Regions from separate parts of the Pectobacterium sp. A5351 genome, predicted to be linked through region 3. Evidence: predicted binding sites of a transcription regulator. Region 3 holds the regulator's gene; each other region holds the start of a gene.

Region 1 (4,742 bases), 1.5 Mb from region 3:
GGTGCAAAATTCTGATATTTTCCTTAAAGCCACATATTTATTGTAGTGAAAAGCCATAATTAGATATTTTAAACCTTACAAAACAAACATATAACTCGCCATTTTCATCTATTGGGGCTGATACCATGAGTCAACCACTACAACACCTTCTCGACCTCCTGCATTTAGAGAAGCTCGAAGAAGGGCTATTTCGCGGACAAAGCGATGATTTGGGACTGCGCCAGGTCTTTGGCGGGCAAGTCGTAGGCCAAGCCATGTCAGCCGCCAAACAGACCGTTCCCGTAGAACGTAACATTCACTCTTTCCACAGCTACTTTTTGCTGCCCGGCGACAGCCAGAAACCGATTATTTATGACGTTGAAAACCTGCGCGATGGCAACAGTTTCAGCGCCAGACGCGTCAGTGCCATCCAGAATGGTCGCCCTATCTTTTATATGACGGCCTCGTTTCAAAGTCATGAAGAAGGGTTTGAACACCAGAATGTGATGCCTGAGGTTCCACCGCCAGAAGCGCTGAAATCCGAGCAGGAAATCGCGCAAGATATGCAGCATCTCCTGCCGCCCCGCTTTCGCGATAAATTCATTCAGGCCAGCCCGATTGAGATGCGTCCGGTTAAATTCCATAACCCCCTAAAAGGCGAAGTGGACGAACCGGTACGACATGTCTGGTGCCGGGCCTGCGGCCCATTGCCGGGCGATAAGCGTATTCACCAATATCTGCTTGGCTATACCTCTGACTGCAACTTCCTACTCACAGCCTTACAGCCTCATGGCGTTGGCTTTTTGGAGCCGGGTATGCAGGTCGCCACGATTGATCACTCAATGTGGTTCCACCGTGATTTCAGGTTGGATGACTGGCTGTTATACACCATAGAAAGTACATCCGCATCCGGTGCTCGTGGCTTTGTCCGTGGGCAGTTCTATACCCGAGAAGGCGTGCTGGTTGCATCCAGCGTACAGGAAGGGGTGATGCGCCGCCGCCAATCGTAAAGACTGTGGCAGCCTCATAACGTAAAACGGGCGTGGAGGAAACTCCACGCCCGTTTGTTGCATTTGGACAAGCTCAATTATTGGTTGTAAGCACTCTCACCATGGCTGTTGATGTCCAAACCTTCGCGCTCTTGATCTTCAGGAACACGCAGGCCGACAATCATATCCGCCACTTTGAAAGCGATGAATGCCACCACGCCAGACCAAACCAGAGCAATGATCACACTGAATAACTGGACCCAAACCTGATGCGCCATCGTCACGCCTTCCGCATAGCCCGTGCCACCTAAAGATGCCGAAGTAAATACACCAGTCAGAATGCAACCAACGATACCACACACACCATGTACACCAAATACATCACATGGGTCATCCACACGCAGCCATCTTTTCAGTACCGTAACGCCCCACAGACCGGTAATACCGCCAGCCAGACCGATGATCAGTGCACCACCGACGCCAACCGTACCCGCTGCTGGTGTGATTGCCACCAGACCCGCGATACAACCGGAGCATGCACCCAGCAGAGAAGGCTTACCGCGCACCATCCACTCACCACCAACCCACGCCAAAATCGCAGCAGCAGTAGCGACAACCGTGTTCAGGAAAGCCAGAGCAGCAATACCGTTTGCGGCACCCGCAGAACCTGCGTTAAAGCCAAACCAGCCGATGTACAGAATCGCCGTACCGATAAACACCATCGGCAGGTTATGTGGTTTGAAGGCTTCTTTGCCAAAACCAGCACGTTTGCCCAGCAAATAAGCACCAACCAACCCAGCGACCGCGGCGTTAATGTGAACCACCGTACCACCCGCGAAGTCCAGCGCGCCATCCAATGCCAGATAACCACCGCCCCACACCATGTGCGTCATCGGTAGATAGGAGAATGTCAGCCACAGCGCAACGAAAATCAGTACAGCAGAGAAACGGATACGTTCAGCAATCGCCCCGACAATCAGCGCAACGGTGATGCAGGCAAAGGAAGCCTGGTACGCCACGTGTACAAATTGATAGTAGGTGCCGCTAATCGATTCAATTCCGATGCCTTTCAGCATAAACGTACTGAAGCCACCGAAGAAGGCATTACCTTCGCTGAAAGCCAGGCTATATCCGTAAACCACCCACAAGATACAAACCATCGCGAATGTTACGCTCACCTGCGTCATCATGGACAGAACGTTCTTCGAGCGGATCAGGCCGCCATAAAACAGTGCGATGCCCGGTATAGTCATAAAAAGTACCAGCGCGGTACAAATCATAATAAAAGCGTTATCCGCTTTATCAATCGTCGGTGTTGCAGCCATTGCCCAGGACGGGAGTAATGCCGCCACACCGAGACCTAATGAAGAGAGTAATTTTTTCATTTTCATCCATCCCTATTTACGTATCTACGTTAGGTGTTGTTAAAGTGCGGCTTCGTCAGTTTCACCCGTACGAATACGGATAACCCTTTGCAACTCGGCGACAAAAATTTTGCCATCACCAATTTTTCCGGTGTACGCCGCTTTGCTGATAACATCGATCACTTCATCCAATTGGTCGTCTGCAATCGCAATATCAATTTTTACTTTGGGTAAAAAGTTAACGCTATATTCTGCACCACGGTAGAGTTCCGCGTGCCCCTTCTGACGACCAAATCCTTTCACCTCAGTGACGGTGAGCCCCTGGATGCCGACAGAAGATAACGCTTCACGTACATCTTCCAGCTTGAATGGTTTTATCACCACAGTAACCAGTTTCATTTGTCTTCCCCCTAGCCATTACGTTCAGGCTTTCGCCCGTCACTTGTTCGATTACGTGCTCTATGAAGTAGGTCTACGTCATGACTAAAGCAAAGGGTGTGCCATAAATGATTTATCTGGCATAAATCAGGAAAGAGAACGCGATTAACGATAAGAAAGGGCAAAAAGAAAACACAGCGGGAAAGAAATGCAGGAAGAACCGGGCAAGAATTGCACTATTTTAGTGCGCGAGGGGTGTTTTCAGTGCAGTACAGGTAAAAACCGGAATCACGATGCTTACTGATGGTGCGAAGCCGTGAGCAGACTGTCAGTCTGCACCACTCAAGGCGGTGCAGACCACAGAATGACAGCTAATAGAGTTAGGCAATGCAAGGCTCAGTGCTGGTGGCTGCAAGATCCTCTCCGGCGAGTTGCAACTGATACATTTGATAATAGCGCCCTTGCTGTTGCAGCAGTTGATCATGTGTTCCCCGTTCAACGGTTTGTCCATGATGGAGCACCATAATCGTGTCGGCCTCAACGATAGTAGAAAGCCGATGGGCGATGATAATCAAGGTCGTCTGTTCCCTGATGATACGGAGCGCCTTTTGCACCGCCTGTTCCGTGCCAGAGTCAATATTCGCCGTCGCTTCATCGAGAATCAAAATCTTAGGCGTTTGCACCAGTACCCGCGCTATCGCCAACAGCTGCTTTTGTCCGGTAGACAGGTTATTCCCCTGCTCGCCAATGCGCGTATGCAGCCCTTCAGGGAAAGCCCGAACCAGTTCGACAAGCTGTACCACTTCCAGCACGTGCCAGACGGCTTCTTCGCTGATATCACGCCCCAGCGTCACATTCACAAACATGGATTCCGCCAGCACAACCGGATCCTGTTGCACCATTGCCACATTTTGGCGCAACACCGCATGAGAGAGCATCGACAGCGGGCGGCCATCCAGCCGAATCTCACCTTCATCCGGCGCGTAATACCCCATCAGCAAGCTGGCTAGCGTACTTTTCCCACTGCCGGTATGCCCGACCAGCGCGACGAACCCGCGCTCTGGGATCGTCAGCGAGATATTCTGTAGCACGCGTTTTTCTGTACCATATGAGAAAGAGACATCGTCAATATCGACGCGCCCCGTCGCCAAAGGACGCTCGTCATCGCCGTAGCTCTGCTTTTTGCCATCCATCAATTCAAAGATACGTTCACCAGCGACGACCGCCTGCTGCAACATGGATTGCTGGGTTGTCAGTTCTATCAGCGGTTCATTCAGACGGCCCAAATAGTTGATAAACGCGTACAAGACCCCGACGCCAACCGATCCCATCGAACTGAAACCAAATTGGATCAACAAACCACACAGCACCATCGCAGCAAACAGGCTCAGCAGTGGCCGCAGCAGGAAACCTTCCAGACGCAACGCCTTCATTCGCACGTCATAATGCGCGTGGCTGGCGGCCCCCAGTTTCTTGCCAAAGCGGGCCTGCTGGCGAAACTGCTGAATGACGCCCATGCCATTAATCACTTCGTTGAAACCATCATTAATGTCGGCCAGATAGCTTCGCACCTTGCGTACAATCGGCGTACTGAAACGATGGTACAGCGCCATGACCACCGCGACCGCAGGGAAAATCATCAGCGCAATCAGCGCCATCTGCCAGCTCAGGCTGAACATCGCCACCAGCATCGCACCGACCAGCGCCGCACTGCGTAATACCGTTGACACCACCATGACGTACAGATCTTTGACGACCTCGGTGTCATTGGTGACGCGTGAAATCAGTTGTCCAACGGGTTGCGTATCGAATGTGCTCAGTGGCTGGCGCAAAGCCGCATCCATTACATCAATGCGCAGTTGCTGAACGACACCGACCGCTACGCGGTTAAACAACAGCGTCTGAAAATAGTGCAGCAGTGCCGCCAGAACTTGCAGCAGGATGTAGGCCATCGCCAGACCCGCCGCAATCGCCAGCGGGAATTCGCCTTTGGCCACCAGAACATCAATAAAATAACTCACCAATATAGGGC
Region 2 (4,742 bases), 390 kb from region 3:
GGCCGTCATCTTCCACGTCAATACGGGCGGCGAGACGATAGCGCACGCCGTGTAACGTGAGCTGAAAAGCCGTGCGGGTACGAATCGTAATCGTCCCGCCTTCCTCGCCCAGCGCCTGTAGCGCATTGCGGGTAATATTCAGCAGTACCTGTTCAATCTGGTCAGGGTCGTGCGTCAGCTCTGGCAGACTGGGGTCATAGTCTTTCACCAGCGTCACGTTATCTGGCTTTTCCAGTGACACGAGCTGACAAACGCGTTCGGCGACCTGATGAATGCTTTGGGTGACGTGCAGGCCGGGCTGCTGTGGCCCGAGCAGGCGATCGACCAGATTACGCAGGCGATCCGCCTGTTCGATGATGACCTTGGTATATTCCGTCAGCGCCGGATCGGGCAAGGCCTTTGCAAGCAGCTGCGCGGCACCGCGTAATCCGCCAAGGGGATTTTTTATCTCATGCGCTAAGCCCCGGACTAAATCACGGGCAGCCTGCTGTTGTGCATGTTGAAGCTGTTCCTGACTGAGACGGCGCTGATTATCCATCGGCGCCATTTCCAGCAGGATAAAATCGTTTTGTACCCGCTGAGCGGTGAGCGACATGATGTGCGCTTTACCATCTACGACGATGGTGACTTCGTTATCTGTAAAACCTTGCCCTGAATCCAGACTTTCACGCAGTAAATCGATATTCAGAGAAAAATATCCCAGCAAATCGGGCAGCGGTGTGCCGGATAATTTACGCGAGCTTTGTGCCAGTAATTGCTGTGCTGCCGGGTTGGAATAGTGAATCGCCAGATCGTTATCCAGCAATAAGATGCTGTTTATCAGAGAATTTAGGATCTGCCCAGCATCGGGCAGCGTGCCTGTTGCCATAACGCAGACTCCCGCACCGTCGTGGTGCATTGTAGTGTGAATGATGGATGTTACGTCGCAACGGCCAATGCCGGCGGTGAAAAAAGCCCATCCGAAGATGGGCTGAAGCGTTTCCACGGCAACAAGAACAAACTTCTTAGTATTCTGTTGTTTATCGGTCATGGTTGGGTATCAGCACACCCAACCATGCTGTCGTTATTAAACGCTGTCGTTATTAAACGCTGTCGTTATTAAACGCTGTCGTTATTAAACGCTATAGTACAGTTCGAACTCAACTGGGTGCGGCGTCATACGAACGCGGTCAATCTCAGATTTACGCAGTTCGATGTACGCTTCGATAGCGTCATCGGTGAACACGCCACCACGGGTCAGGAACTCGCGGTCTTCGTTCAGTGCAGCCAAGGCCTCGTCCAGAGAACCTGCAACTTTTGGAATCTCTGCTTCTTCTTCTGGAGGCAGATCGTACAGGTTTTTGTCCATAGCATCGCCAGGGTGGATTTTGTTGATGATGCCGTCGAGGCCAGCCATCAGCAGTGCAGCGAAGCACAGGTATGGGTTAGCTGCTGGATCCGGGAAGCGCGCTTCGATACGACGTGCTTTCGGGCTGGCAACAACCGGAATACGGATTGAAGCAGAACGGTTACGGGCAGAGTAAGCCAGCATAACTGGGGCTTCGTAGCCTGGGACCAGACGCTTGTAGGAGTTGGTGGTTGGGTTCGCCAGGGCGTTGATAGCTTTAGCGTGCTTGATAACACCGCCGATGTAGAACAGAGCCAGTTCAGACAGGCCGCCGTATTTGTCGCCAGCGAACAGGTTAGTACCGTCTTTGGACAGAGACATGTGGCAGTGCATACCAGAACCGTTATCACCGAACATAGGTTTTGGCATGAAGGTCGCAGTTTTACCGTAGGCGTGAGCCACGTTGTGCACGACATATTTGTAGATCTGAATTTCGTCAGCTTTTTTGGTCATGGTGTTGAAGCGGGTAGCCACTTCGTTCTGACCTGCGGTTGCCACTTCGTGGTGGTGAGCTTCAACAACCAGACCCATTTGCTCCATGGTCAGACACATAGCAGAACGGATGTCCTGTGATGAATCGACGGGTGGAACTGGGAAGTAGCCGCCTTTCAGACCTGGACGGTGACCTTTGTTACCGCCTTCGTATTCTTTACCGGAGTTCCAGTAAGCTTCGACGTCGTCGATAGCAACGTGAGAACCGGACGTGCTGCTGCCGAAACGGATGTCATCGAACAGGAAGAATTCTGGCTCAGGCCCGAACAGAACGGTATCGGCAATGCCAGAAGAACGCAGGAAATCTTCCGCACGTTTCGCGATAGAACGCGGGTCGCGGTCATAACCCTGCATGGTGCCTGGCTCAAGGATGTCACAACGAATGATCAGCGTAGAATCTTCGAAGAACGGGTCGATCATCGCCGTGCTAGCATCCGGCATCAGAACCATGTCTGACTCGTTGATACCTTTCCAGCCGCCAATGGAAGAACCATCAAACATTTTACCTTCTTCGAAGAAGTCGGCATTAACTTGATGAGCCGGAATGGTGACGTGCTGCTCTTTACCTTTAGTATCCGTGAAGCGTAAATCAACAAACTTCACTTCGTGCTCATTCAGCATCGTCAAAACATGTTCTGCGGACATACTTGGTTCTCCCGATTGGTCATTTATCGTCGTGGAACGAATATCGTTGTGGATTGATGTTGTTGCCGTGAGTAGACTAAAGCTAAAAGTGTGCCAACTTTTTAAATGTGTGCAATGTGTTGCTACTTGGGGCTTTCTCACGGAAATTCACTGCACCATTATAGTTTAAAGCACCAAAATGGTGCTTTTTATGTGAATTATTGCACTTATTTGGTGCATTTATGTTCTCTTGTAGCGCTTTTGCACCGTGAAAGGGATCACAAAGCAGGCAGCTCTAGGTTGTTTATCATAGATGTTTGTGATCTTGTTTAGTCCCTCGATTAATACGTGTACAATAGCGCGCTATTTCTAAATGCCTGAGGCAAAGCTGTGATCGAAAATTTGCGTAACATCGCCATTATTGCGCACGTTGACCATGGGAAAACCACCCTGGTTGACAAGCTGTTGCAACAATCCGGAACGTTCGGTGAACGTGTCGAAGCAACCGAGCGTGTAATGGACTCCAACGATTTGGAGAAAGAGCGTGGAATTACCATCCTCGCAAAAAATACCGCCATTAATTGGAAAGACTACCGCATTAACATCGTCGATACCCCGGGACACGCCGACTTCGGCGGCGAGGTTGAGCGTGTTATGTCGATGGTTGACTCGGTACTGCTGGTTGTTGATGCGATGGATGGTCCGATGCCGCAGACGCGTTTCGTGACCAAAAAAGCATTTGCCAACGGTCTGAAACCGATTGTGGTTATCAACAAAGTTGACCGTCCTGGCGCGCGTCCTGACTGGGTTGTCGATCAGGTATTCGACCTGTTCGTGAACCTGGATGCGACTGACGAGCAGCTGGATTTCCCGATCATTTATGCTTCTGCGCTGAATGGTATCGCGGGTCTCGACCATACCGACATGGCGGAAGATATGACCCCGCTGTATCAGGCGATTGTCGATCACGTTTCTCCGCCTCAGGTTGAGATGGATGCGCCGTTCCAGATGCAGATTTCTCAGCTGGACTACAACAACTATGTTGGTGTTATCGGTATCGGCCGTATCAAGCGCGGTAAAGTTAAGCCTAACCAGCAAGTGACTATTGTTGATAGCGAAGGCAAAACCCGTAACGGTAAAGTCGGTAAAGTTCTGACTCACCTGGGTCTGGAGCGTATCGACGCGGCTGAAGCGGAAGCAGGCGATATCATCGCGATCACTGGTCTGGGCGAGCTGAACATTTCCGACACCATCTGCGATCCGCAGAATGTCGAAGCGCTGCCAGCACTGAGCGTCGATGAACCTACCGTTACCATGTTCTTCAACGTCAATACTTCACCATTCTGTGGTAAAGAAGGTAAGTATGTCACGTCGCGCCAGATTCTGGAGCGTCTGAACAAAGAGCTGGTACACAACGTTGCCCTGCGCGTTGATGAAACTGAAGACGCTGATGCGTTCCGCGTTTCTGGCCGTGGTGAATTGCACCTGTCGGTTCTGATCGAAAACATGCGTCGTGAAGGCTTTGAACTGGCCGTATCACGTCCAAAAGTTATTAACCGCGTTATCGACGGCCGTAATCAGGAACCGTTTGAAAACGTGACGCTGGACATCGAAGAACAGCACCAGGGGTCAGTCATGCAAGCCATGGGTGAGCGTAAAGGTGATGTGAAAGACATGATTCCAGATGGCAAGGGTCGTATCCGTCTGGATTACCTGATCCCTGCTCGTGGTCTGATCGGTTTCCGTACCGAATTCATGACCATGACGTCTGGTACGGGTCTGCTGTACTCCACGTTCAGCCACTACGATGACGTGCGTCCGGGCGATATCGGCCAGCGTCAGAACGGCGTGCTGATCTCTAACGGTCAGGGTAAAGCCGTCGCGTTTGCGCTGTTCAGCCTGCAGGATCGCGGTAAGCTGTTCCTCGGACACGGTGCAGAAGTGTATGAAGGCCAGATCATCGGTATTCACTCACGTTCTAACGATCTGACAGTAAACTGTCTGACCGGTAAGAAACTGACCAACATGCGTGCATCGGGTACTGATGAAGCTACAACACTGGTTCCGGCGATCAAAATGTCTCTGGAACAAGCGCTGGAGTTCATTGATGACGACGAACTGGTTGAAGTTACGCCACAGTCTATCCGTATTCGTAAGCGTCACCTGACCGAAAACGATCGTAAACGCGCCAGCCGCGGCAGCAAAGACGTCTAATTTCAGACGGATTTGTCTGTTACGC
Region 3 (4,742 bases):
CCAATAATCTGATGCGTAACACCCTGATCGCCAGCTCGCTGTTCGCCGTCAGCGTGTCCGCCTTTGCCGTCACAGGCGATAGCAACCAACCGATTCGCATTGATTCCGCACAGCAGTCTCTGGACATGCAGGGCAACACGGTGACGTTCACCGGTAATGTTGTCGTGAAGCAAGGGACGATTGAAGTAAAAGCCGACAAGGTCGTCGTGACGCGCCCACAAGGCACGCAAGGCAGTGAAGTGGTGGAAGGCTACGGTAATCCCGTGACGTTCTACCAGATGCAGGACAACGGCAAACCGGTAAAAGGTCACGCGCAGAAAATCCGCTACGAACTGGCCAAAGACTTTCTGGTACTGACAGGCAATGCCTATCTGGAACAGCAGGATAGCAATGTAAAAGGCGATCGCATCACCTATCTGGTGAAACAGCAGCAGATGGAAGCGACCAGCGAAAAAGGAAAGCGCGTGACGACGGTGTTGGTCCCCTCTCAGCTTCAGGAGAAAGAGAACAAGAACCAGCCTTCTCATTCTCAACAACCGCAACCACGGGTCACTGAATAAGTTATGGCAACATTAACCGCAGAAAATCTGGCCAAGGCGTACAAAGGCCGTAAGGTCGTCGAAAATGTCAGCCTGACCGTCAATTCCGGTGAAATCGTCGGCCTGCTCGGGCCGAACGGTGCCGGCAAAACGACAACGTTCTACATGGTCGTGGGTATCGTCCCGCGTGATGAAGGACGTATTGTCATCGACGACGACGACATCAGCCTGCTTCCTCTGCACGAACGCGCGCTGCGCGGCATCGGCTACCTGCCGCAGGAAGCCTCTATTTTTCGTCGCTTAAGCGTCTATGACAACCTGATGGCGGTGTTACAGATCCGTAAAGATCTGACGAACGAGCAGCAGGAAGATCGTGCCAATGAGCTAATGGAAGAATTCCATATTATTCATTTGCGCGATAGTCTGGGACAATCGCTGTCCGGTGGGGAAAGACGCCGTGTAGAGATTGCGCGTGCACTGGCGGCGAATCCGAAGTTCATCCTGTTGGATGAACCGTTTGCGGGCGTAGACCCGATCTCCGTACTGGATATTAAAAAAATCATTGAGCATCTGCGTGACAGCGGGCTCGGCGTGTTGATTACCGATCATAACGTCCGCGAAACGCTTGATGTCTGTGAACGAGCCTACATCGTGAGTCAGGGCAACCTGATCGCCCACGGTTCACCGACCGATATTCTGGCTGATGAACAGGTGAAACGCGTCTATCTGGGCGAAGGCTTCCGACTCTGATAGGGTAATATTTTATCTTTGCAGTACTTATGGGACGTTAGCGCGATTTATGAAGCAAGGTTTGCAACTCAGGCTTAGCCAGCAACTGGCCATGACCCCACAGCTCCAACAGGCCATCCGCCTGTTGCAACTGTCCACGCTTGAATTGCAACAGGAAATTCAACAGGCGCTGGAAAGCAATCCGTTGCTCGAACAAACGGATCAGCACGACGAAATCGAGTCATTTGAAAAGGCAGACAGCGATTCACTGGATACCGGTGAGGCTCTGGAACAGAAGGACATGCCGGAAGAATTGCCACTCGATGCCACCTGGGATGAAATTTACTCAGCAGGCACACCGTCGGGCACCGGCACCGACTATCGCGATGAAGAGTTGCCGATTTATCAAGGTGAAACCACGCAAACGCTTCAGGACTACCTGATGTGGCAGGTTGAGCTGACGCCGTTTTCCGACACCGATGCCGCCATCGCGACCTCTATCGTCGATGCGGTGGACAACACCGGTTACCTGACTGTACCGCTACAGGACATTCTTGAGAGCATCGGTGACGACGACGTGACGCTGGAAGAAGTTGAAGCCGTACTCAAACGCGTGCAGCGCTTCGACCCCGTTGGCGTCGCCGCCCGCGACCTACGCGATTGTCTGCTGGTGCAGCTTTCCCAGTTCGCCGACGACACGCCACGCCTGACCGAAGCGCGTCTGATCGTCAGCGATCATCTCGATCTGTTAGCCAACCATGATTTCCGCAGCCTGATCCGTATCACGCGCCTGAAAGAAGAGGTGCTGAAAGAAGCACTGGCGTTGATTCAATCACTCGATCCCCGTCCGGGACAATCGATCAACACCGGTGAATCCGAATACGTCATCCCTGACGTACTGGTCCGTAAAGTTCAGGGAATCTGGTCCGTTGAACTGAACACCGACAGCGTTCCCCGCTTGCAGATTAACCAGCAATACGCTGCGCTGGGTAACAGCGCGCGCAACGACAGCGACGGACAGTTTATTCGTAGTAATCTGCAAGAGGCGCGCTGGCTCATCAAAAGCCTGGAAAGTCGTAACGACACACTGCTGAAAGTGACCCGCTGCATCGTCGAACAGCAGCAGGATTTCTTCGAGCAGGGTGAAGAATTCATGAAGCCCATGGTACTGGCAGACATCGCGCAGGCAGTGGATATGCATGAATCCACCATCTCACGCGTGACGACACAGAAGTTCCTGCACAGCCCGCGCGGCATTTTTGAGCTAAAATATTTCTTCTCCAGCCACGTTAATACCGATAGCGGCGGAGAAGCGTCGTCAACGGCAATCCGCGCGCTGGTGAAGAAGCTGATTGCAGCGGAAAACCCCGCGAAGCCACTGAGCGATAGCAAGCTGACGGCGCTGCTCTCCGATCAGGGCATCATCGTGGCGCGCCGTACCGTGGCAAAATACCGAGAGTCTTTATCTATCCCACCATCAAATCAGCGTAAACAACTGGTTTGATCTCAACAGAGAAGGAAGACGCTATGCAGCTCAACATTACCGGACACCACATCGAGATCACTGAACCGCTGCGTGATTTTGTGAATGGCAAGTTTGCCAAATTAGAGCAGTATTTTGACCGGATTAATCAGGTCAATGTGGTATTGAGAGTGGAAAAAGTTCAGCAAATTGCCGAGGCCACGCTCCACGTTAATGGTGGCGAGCTGCATGCAACCTCAGAAGCGGAAGATATGTACGCCGCGATAGATTTATTGATTGATAAGCTGGCAAGACAGCTCAATAAGCATAAAGATAAACTCAAGCAGCACTAATTTTCTCCTTTGCCGTTTGGCAAAGGAACAAACTCGACCCATCCATCGGATGGGTCGGGATCACCAGAAGTGAAAGCGTCGTTAAGTGAACATAAAATGAACCACGATCCCGTATTGCAGCTCAGCACCGTATTACGTCCTGAGTGCACCCGAAGCACCGTCCACTGCCAGAGTAAGAAGCGGGCATTGGAAATTATCAGTGAGCTGGCCGCCAGGCAGCTTAACATTCCTTCGCAGATTATCTTTGATGCCATCCTGACCCGGGAGCGGATGGGCAGCACGGGAATCGGCGGCGGCATTGCCATTCCTCACGGCAAGCTGGAAGACGATAATGCGCTGGGTGCCATCGGTGTTTTCATCCAGTTAGAGCAACCGATCGCTTTCGATGCTATTGATAATCAGGCCGTTGATCTGCTTTTTGCCTTGCTGGTTCCGGCGGAACAATGTAAAACCCATTTGCATACCCTGTCGCTTGTTGCCAAGCGGCTGGCGGATAAAACGGTTTGCCGACGCCTGCGTGCGGCGCAAAGCGATGAAGAGCTGTACCAGATTATGACGGAAGCCGGTTAAGCCGGATGGTGGTCATGTTCACGATGATGGGCGATTTGCCGTGGATTCAGAGAATGCTTGCAATCCCTACGCGAAGCCGTCATTTTTTTAGCTATACATCACTTTTTTATAAAAACAGTGGCAATGAGAATTCGCCATCACGTTGCCAGAGGGGAGTCGTCAGATGGTGCTGATGATTGTCAGTGGTCGCTCAGGTTCAGGGAAATCTGTCGCCCTGCGCGCACTGGAAGATATGGGGTTCTACTGCGTAGATAACCTGCCTGTGGTTTTACTGCCAGAGCTGGCTAATACGCTTGCGGCACGTAACATTTCCGCAGCAGTCAGTATTGACGTGCGCAATATGCCGGAATCGCCAGAGATCTTCGAGCATGCCATGGAGCAACTGCCGCCAAGCTTCTCGCCTCAATTGCTATTTCTGGATGCCGACCGCAATACATTAATCCGTCGCTATAGCGATACCCGTCGCCTGCATCCGCTCTCCAGCAAGAATCTGTCGCTGGAAAGCGCCATTGATGAAGAAAGCGATCTGCTGGAGCCGCTGCGTTCACGCGCCGACCTGATTATCGACACCTCAGAGATGTCGGTACATGAACTGGCTGAGATGCTACGTACCCGTTTGCTCGGCAAGCGGGAACGTGAGCTTACGATGGTGTTCGAATCGTTCGGCTTCAAGCACGGTATCCCCATTGATGCGGATTACGTCTTTGACGTGCGTTTCTTGCCGAACCCGCACTGGGATCCGAAACTGCGCCCGATGACCGGCTTGGATAAGCCCGTTGCGTCCTTCCTCGACAGACATACCGAAGTTCACAATTTCATCTACCAGACCCGCAGCTATCTGGAACTGTGGCTGCCGATGCTGGAAACCAATAACCGCAGTTATCTGACTGTCGCCATTGGCTGTACCGGCGGTAAACACCGTTCCGTCTACGTCGCCGAGCAGTTGGCAGACTACTTCCGCTCACGCGGTAAGAACGTCCAGTCACGCCACCGTACGCTGGAAAAGCGTAAACCCTCGTAATCGTTGGCACACCAGTACAGCCAGGTAACCCATGACAGTCCGGCAAACGGTTGAAATCAAAAACAAGC
Region 4 (4,742 bases), 840 kb from region 3:
TCAGTCGACATTGGTATTAAGGCAAGGCCGTTATGGGATGTTCATCGGCTGTGGCAATTACCCTGAATGCCATCATACCGAGACTATCGATCGCCCTGATGAAACGGCGATTCGATGCCCACAGTGTAATGAAGGCACGCTGTTACAGCGTAAGTCTCGCTACGGTAAGGTGTTTCATTCTTGCGATCGCTATCCCGATTGTCAGTTTACGTTAAACCATAAGCCGATCGCGGGTGAATGTCCTTCTTGCCATTACGCCTTATTGTTTGAAAAAAAAACGGCGCAAGGTACCAAGCTATTTTGTGCCAGTAAATTATGTGGAAAGCCGGTAGCGGCAGAAGTTGATAAGAATGAGTGATGTCTCTGATGAACTAATGATTCCCGTTTTACGGGAATTACATAACCAGCAGGTTATTGCGTACCCGACTGAAGCGGTGTTTGGGTTGGGCTGCGATCCTGATAGTGAGGTGGCGGTTAATCGCCTGCTAGCGTTAAAACAGCGCCCCTGGCAAAAAGGATTGATCCTGATTGCGGCAGATTTTAGCCAACTTGCTCCTTATATTGATGACAGCGCGTTGTCCGATGAGCAGAAGGCTATGATGTTTTCTACATGGCCTGGTCCGGTTACTTGGGTATTGCCTGCAAAACGCACGACTCCGCAATGGTTAACGGGGCAATTTTCTTCGCTTGCGGTGCGCATTAGCGACCATCCGTTAGTCAAAGAACTGTGTCAGCGTTACGGTAAACCGCTGGTGTCGACTAGCGCCAATTTAAGTGGTCAACCTCCCTGCCGTACTGCTCAGGAAGTCTCTCAGCAGTTTGGTGATGATTTTCCTGTGCTAGTTGGGGATGTCGGGGGAAGAATGAACCCATCGGAAATCAGGGATGTATTAACAGGCGAGCTTATTCGTCAGGGGTAACGACAAGTTGGAGAGGAACGTGTCTGAAGTAACGTCTTTTGCGGTTTTTGGCAATCCGATTGCACATAGTAAATCACCTCGCATACATGAGCTATTTGCTGCACAGACGGGGATAACGTTGACGTACCAGCGCGTGTTAGCGCCTCTGGATAATTTTGAGCAGATGCTGCGCCAGTATTTTCGTGATGGTGCTGGTGGGGCGAATGTGACTGCGCCCTTTAAAGAGCGTGCCTTTGCTGAAGCCGATGAACGTAGCGAATGCGCGGCGCTTGCTGGGGCGGTCAATACATTGAAGAGGCTGAGTGACGGTCGCCTGTTTGGTCATAATACGGATGGCATTGGTTTACTTAGCGATCTGCAACGATTGGCGCTGGTAAAGCCGTTGGATCGTGTGTTGCTGGTTGGTGCTGGTGGTGCAGCGCGAGGGGTTATCCAACCCTTACTGGCTTATGGCTGTACGGTTGTGCTGACGAATAGGACGTTTTCCAAGGCTGATGAATTAGTTAAGATCTTCAGTGGCATTGGAGATATTCAAGCTGTTGCTCTCGACGATTTACAGGGTCAGTCATTCGATCTGATCATTAATGCGACATCTTCTGGGATGTACGACAGTATTCCTAATTTACCGCCAGAACTCATTTCGCCGGATACAGGTTGTTATGACATGTTCTATCTGCCGCAACTGACCCCCTTTTTGTCATGGTGCGTACAGCATGGTGCTATCCGTTATGCAGATGGCTTGGGAATGTTGGTGGGGCAAGCGGCCCATGCGTTTAAGCTTTGGCATGGCGTTATGCCTGATGTGGAACCCGTGATCGGTATACTAAAGCAGGAGCTTGCGAAGTGAATCAGGCGTTCCAGTTCCCAGATCGTGAAAGTTGGGATGATGAGGTAATGGCGATCCGCTTTCCCGTTTTAGTGAATGGCTTTCAGCAGGAATGTTTAGTCAGCGCAGAGCTGCTCCAGCAACGTTATGGCGGTGATAGCCCTGAACGGTGGCTGGCACTGTTCAGGGAGTATCGATGGGATCTTGAGGATGAACTAGAAAAAATGATCGTTGCTGAAGAATGGGATGATGAAGGTTATTACTCATTGTCCTGAGCAAGATATTCATCTTTCCAACGAACATAGTTGTCTGCCGAGTAAATCAACCCTTCTATTTCTTCTTGTGTGAGTGGCCGAATTTTTTTGACTGGGCTGCCGAGATATAGATGTCCCTTCTCTAGCCGTTTTCCTGGAGGGACCAAGCTGCCTGCGCCAATCATGACATCATCTTCAACAATCGCTCCATCCAAGAGTATTGATCCCATTCCGACCAAAACCCGATTTCCTATTTGGCAACCGTGCAGCATCGCTTTATGGCCCACTGTGACGTCTTCACCAATAATAAGTGGATTACCTTCTGGTTTTTTCTCTGAGCAGTGGGTGACATGAAGTACAGAACCGTCCTGAACATTACTCCTTGCACCAATAGCAATGTAGTTAACGTCACCGCGTATGGCGACAAGGGGCCAGACACCGACATCATCGCCTAGTGTTACTTTGCCAATCACCACGCTGGAATGATCGACCATAACTCTTTCGCCTAAAATGGGAGAAATACCGTTATAACGACGGAATGTTTTTGCACTCATCGACAACCTCGTAGTTATTTGCCACATACTGATTATTCGTATTACAGACAAAATATCGACAGATATGAGACATCGGCAACTGAAAAGTGGTGTGGATCGAGTAAGATCTCATCGAAAGGGTTGAAAAACAGGCGAACGGAAAAAAAGATCAAGAAAGTTGTTGTGTAACGAAAACGGATCCCTATAATGCGCCTCCATCGACACGGCGCTGTGACTCACAACCGGGTAGGTAAAGAAAGAGAAAACGCTTTAAAATAAACGTTGACTCTGCAGGTGATAAGCGTAATATACGCCACCTCGCGAAGTGGTTAAGGCCGCAACGCACTGCTCTTTAACAATTTAATCAGACAATCTGTGTGGGCACTCACAATACCGTATCTCAACGATATAAAAAGTCTTGAAGAGTGAACAACAGTAAATTCATTACGAATAAACAGTTTTAATTCTTTGAGCATCGCTGACGAGTTCAGCAAATCAAACAAATCTTAAATTGAAGAGTTTGATCATGGCTCAGATTGAACGCTGGCGGCAGGCCTAACACATGCAAGTCGGGCGGTAGCACAGAGGAGCTTGCTCCTTGGGTGACGAGCGGCGGACGGGTGAGTAATGTCTGGGAAACTGCCTGATGGAGGGGGATAACTACTGGAAACGGTAGCTAATACCGCATAACGTCTTCGGACCAAAGCGGGGGACCTTCGGGCCTCGCGCCATCAGATGTGCCCAGATGGGATTAGCTGGTAGGTGAGGTAATGGCTCACCTAGGCGACGATCCCTAGCTGGTCTGAGAGGATGACCAGCCACACTGGAACTGAGACACGGTCCAGACTCCTACGGGAGGCAGCAGTGGGGAATATTGCACAATGGGCGCAAGCCTGATGCAGCCATGCCGCGTGTGTGAAGAAGGCCTTCGGGTTGTAAAGCACTTTCAGCGGGGAGGAAGGCGGTGAGGTTAATAACCTCATCGATTGACGTTACCCGCAGAAGAAGCACCGGCTAACTCCGTGCCAGCAGCCGCGGTAATACGGAGGGTGCAAGCGTTAATCGGAATGACTGGGCGTAAAGCGCACGCAGGCGGTTTGTTAAGTCAGATGTGAAATCCCCGAGCTTAACTTGGGAACTGCATTTGAAACTGGCAAGCTAGAGTCTTGTAGAGGGGGGTAGAATTCCAGGTGTAGCGGTGAAATGCGTAGAGATCTGGAGGAATACCGGTGGCGAAGGCGGCCCCCTGGACAAAGACTGACGCTCAGGTGCGAAAGCGTGGGGAGCAAACAGGATTAGATACCCTGGTAGTCCACGCTGTAAACGATGTCGATTTGGAGGTTGTGCCCTTGAGGCGTGGCTTCCGGAGCTAACGCGTTAAATCGACCGCCTGGGGAGTACGGCCGCAAGGTTAAAACTCAAATGAATTGACGGGGGCCCGCACAAGCGGTGGAGCATGTGGTTTAATTCGATGCAACGCGAAGAACCTTACCTACTCTTGACATCCACAGAATTCGGTAGAGATACCTTAGTGCCTTCGGGAACTGTGAGACAGGTGCTGCATGGCTGTCGTCAGCTCGTGTTGTGAAATGTTGGGTTAAGTCCCGCAACGAGCGCAACCCTTATCCTTTGTTGCCAGCGGTTAGGCCGGGAACTCAAAGGAGACTGCCAGTGATAAACTGGAGGAAGGTGGGGATGACGTCAAGTCATCATGGCCCTTACGAGTAGGGCTACACACGTGCTACAATGGCGTATACAAAGAGAAGCGACCTCGCGAGAGCAAGCGGACCTCATAAAGTACGTCGTAGTCCGGATTGGAGTCTGCAACTCGACTCCATGAAGTCGGAATCGCTAGTAATCGTAGATCAGAATGCTACGGTGAATACGTTCCCGGGCCTTGTACACACCGCCCGTCACACCATGGGAGTGGGTTGCAAAAGAAGTAGGTAGCTTAACCTTCGGGAGGGCGCTTACCACTTTGTGATTCATGACTGGGGTGAAGTCGTAACAAGGTAACCGTAGGGGAACCTGCGGTTGGATCACCTCCTTACCAAGAAGATGTGCGTTGAGTGAAGTGCTCACACAGATTGTCTGATGAAAATAATGAGCAAAAGCGTCAACAAAGTACGGTGTCGTGTCCCCTTCGTCTAGAGGCCTAGGACACCGCCCTTTCACGGCGGTAACAGGGGTTCGAATCCCCTAGGGGACG

What was found. Region 3 encodes sigma-54, which starts transcription at its own class of promoters, with help from an activator protein. Its sites were predicted from a motif close to GTTGGCACANNTTTCGCTNT; they were not measured.
Region 1: glnK (P-II family nitrogen regulator) is a predicted target of sigma-54. The motif match lies at 2,818-2,837, and genes of this name have one in related genera.
Region 2: glnA (glutamate--ammonia ligase) is a predicted target of sigma-54. The motif match lies at 2,603-2,622, and genes of this name have one in related genera.
Region 4: O1Q74_RS17735 (gamma carbonic anhydrase family protein) is a predicted target of sigma-54. The motif match lies at 2,832-2,851, and genes of this name have one in related genera.

What each region holds. Positions count from the first base shown of each region.
Region 1 covers NZ_CP116477.1:3,163,426-3,168,167, forward strand. Annotated here, with positions in the region: gene tesB (acyl-CoA thioesterase II) at 126-989, shown strand; gene amtB (ammonium transporter AmtB) at 1,067-2,353, opposite strand; gene glnK (P-II family nitrogen regulator) at 2,393-2,731, opposite strand; gene O1Q74_RS14690 (SmdB family multidrug efflux ABC transporter permease/ATP-binding protein) at 3,091-4,742, opposite strand, start outside.
Region 2 covers NZ_CP116477.1:4,306,481-4,311,222, reverse strand. Annotated here, with positions in the region: gene glnL (nitrogen regulation protein NR(II)) at 1-868, opposite strand, end outside; gene O1Q74_RS19820 (hypothetical protein) at 905-1,102, shown strand; gene glnA (glutamate--ammonia ligase) at 1,115-2,524, opposite strand; gene typA (ribosome-dependent GTPase TypA) at 2,894-4,717, shown strand.
Region 3 covers NZ_CP116477.1:299,674-304,415, reverse strand. Annotated here, with positions in the region: gene lptA (lipopolysaccharide ABC transporter substrate-binding protein LptA) at 1-560, shown strand, start outside; gene lptC (LPS export ABC transporter periplasmic protein LptC) at 1-7, shown strand, start outside; gene lptB (LPS export ABC transporter ATP-binding protein) at 564-1,289, shown strand; gene rpoN (RNA polymerase factor sigma-54) at 1,339-2,772, shown strand; gene hpf (ribosome hibernation promoting factor) at 2,796-3,083, shown strand; gene ptsN (PTS IIA-like nitrogen regulatory protein PtsN) at 3,180-3,653, shown strand; gene rapZ (RNase adapter RapZ) at 3,817-4,674, shown strand; gene npr (PTS phosphocarrier protein NPr) at 4,706-4,742, shown strand, end outside.
Region 4 covers NZ_CP116477.1:3,865,568-3,870,309, reverse strand. Annotated here, with positions in the region: gene O1Q74_RS17755 (DNA topoisomerase family protein) at 1-358, shown strand, start outside; gene tsaC (L-threonylcarbamoyladenylate synthase type 1 TsaC) at 351-920, shown strand; gene aroE (shikimate dehydrogenase) at 940-1,767, shown strand; gene O1Q74_RS17740 (DUF1488 domain-containing protein) at 1,764-2,021, shown strand; gene O1Q74_RS17735 (gamma carbonic anhydrase family protein) at 2,006-2,554, opposite strand; rRNA gene O1Q74_RS17730 (16S ribosomal RNA) at 3,042-4,583, shown strand; tRNA gene O1Q74_RS17725 (tRNA-Glu) at 4,670-4,742, shown strand, end outside.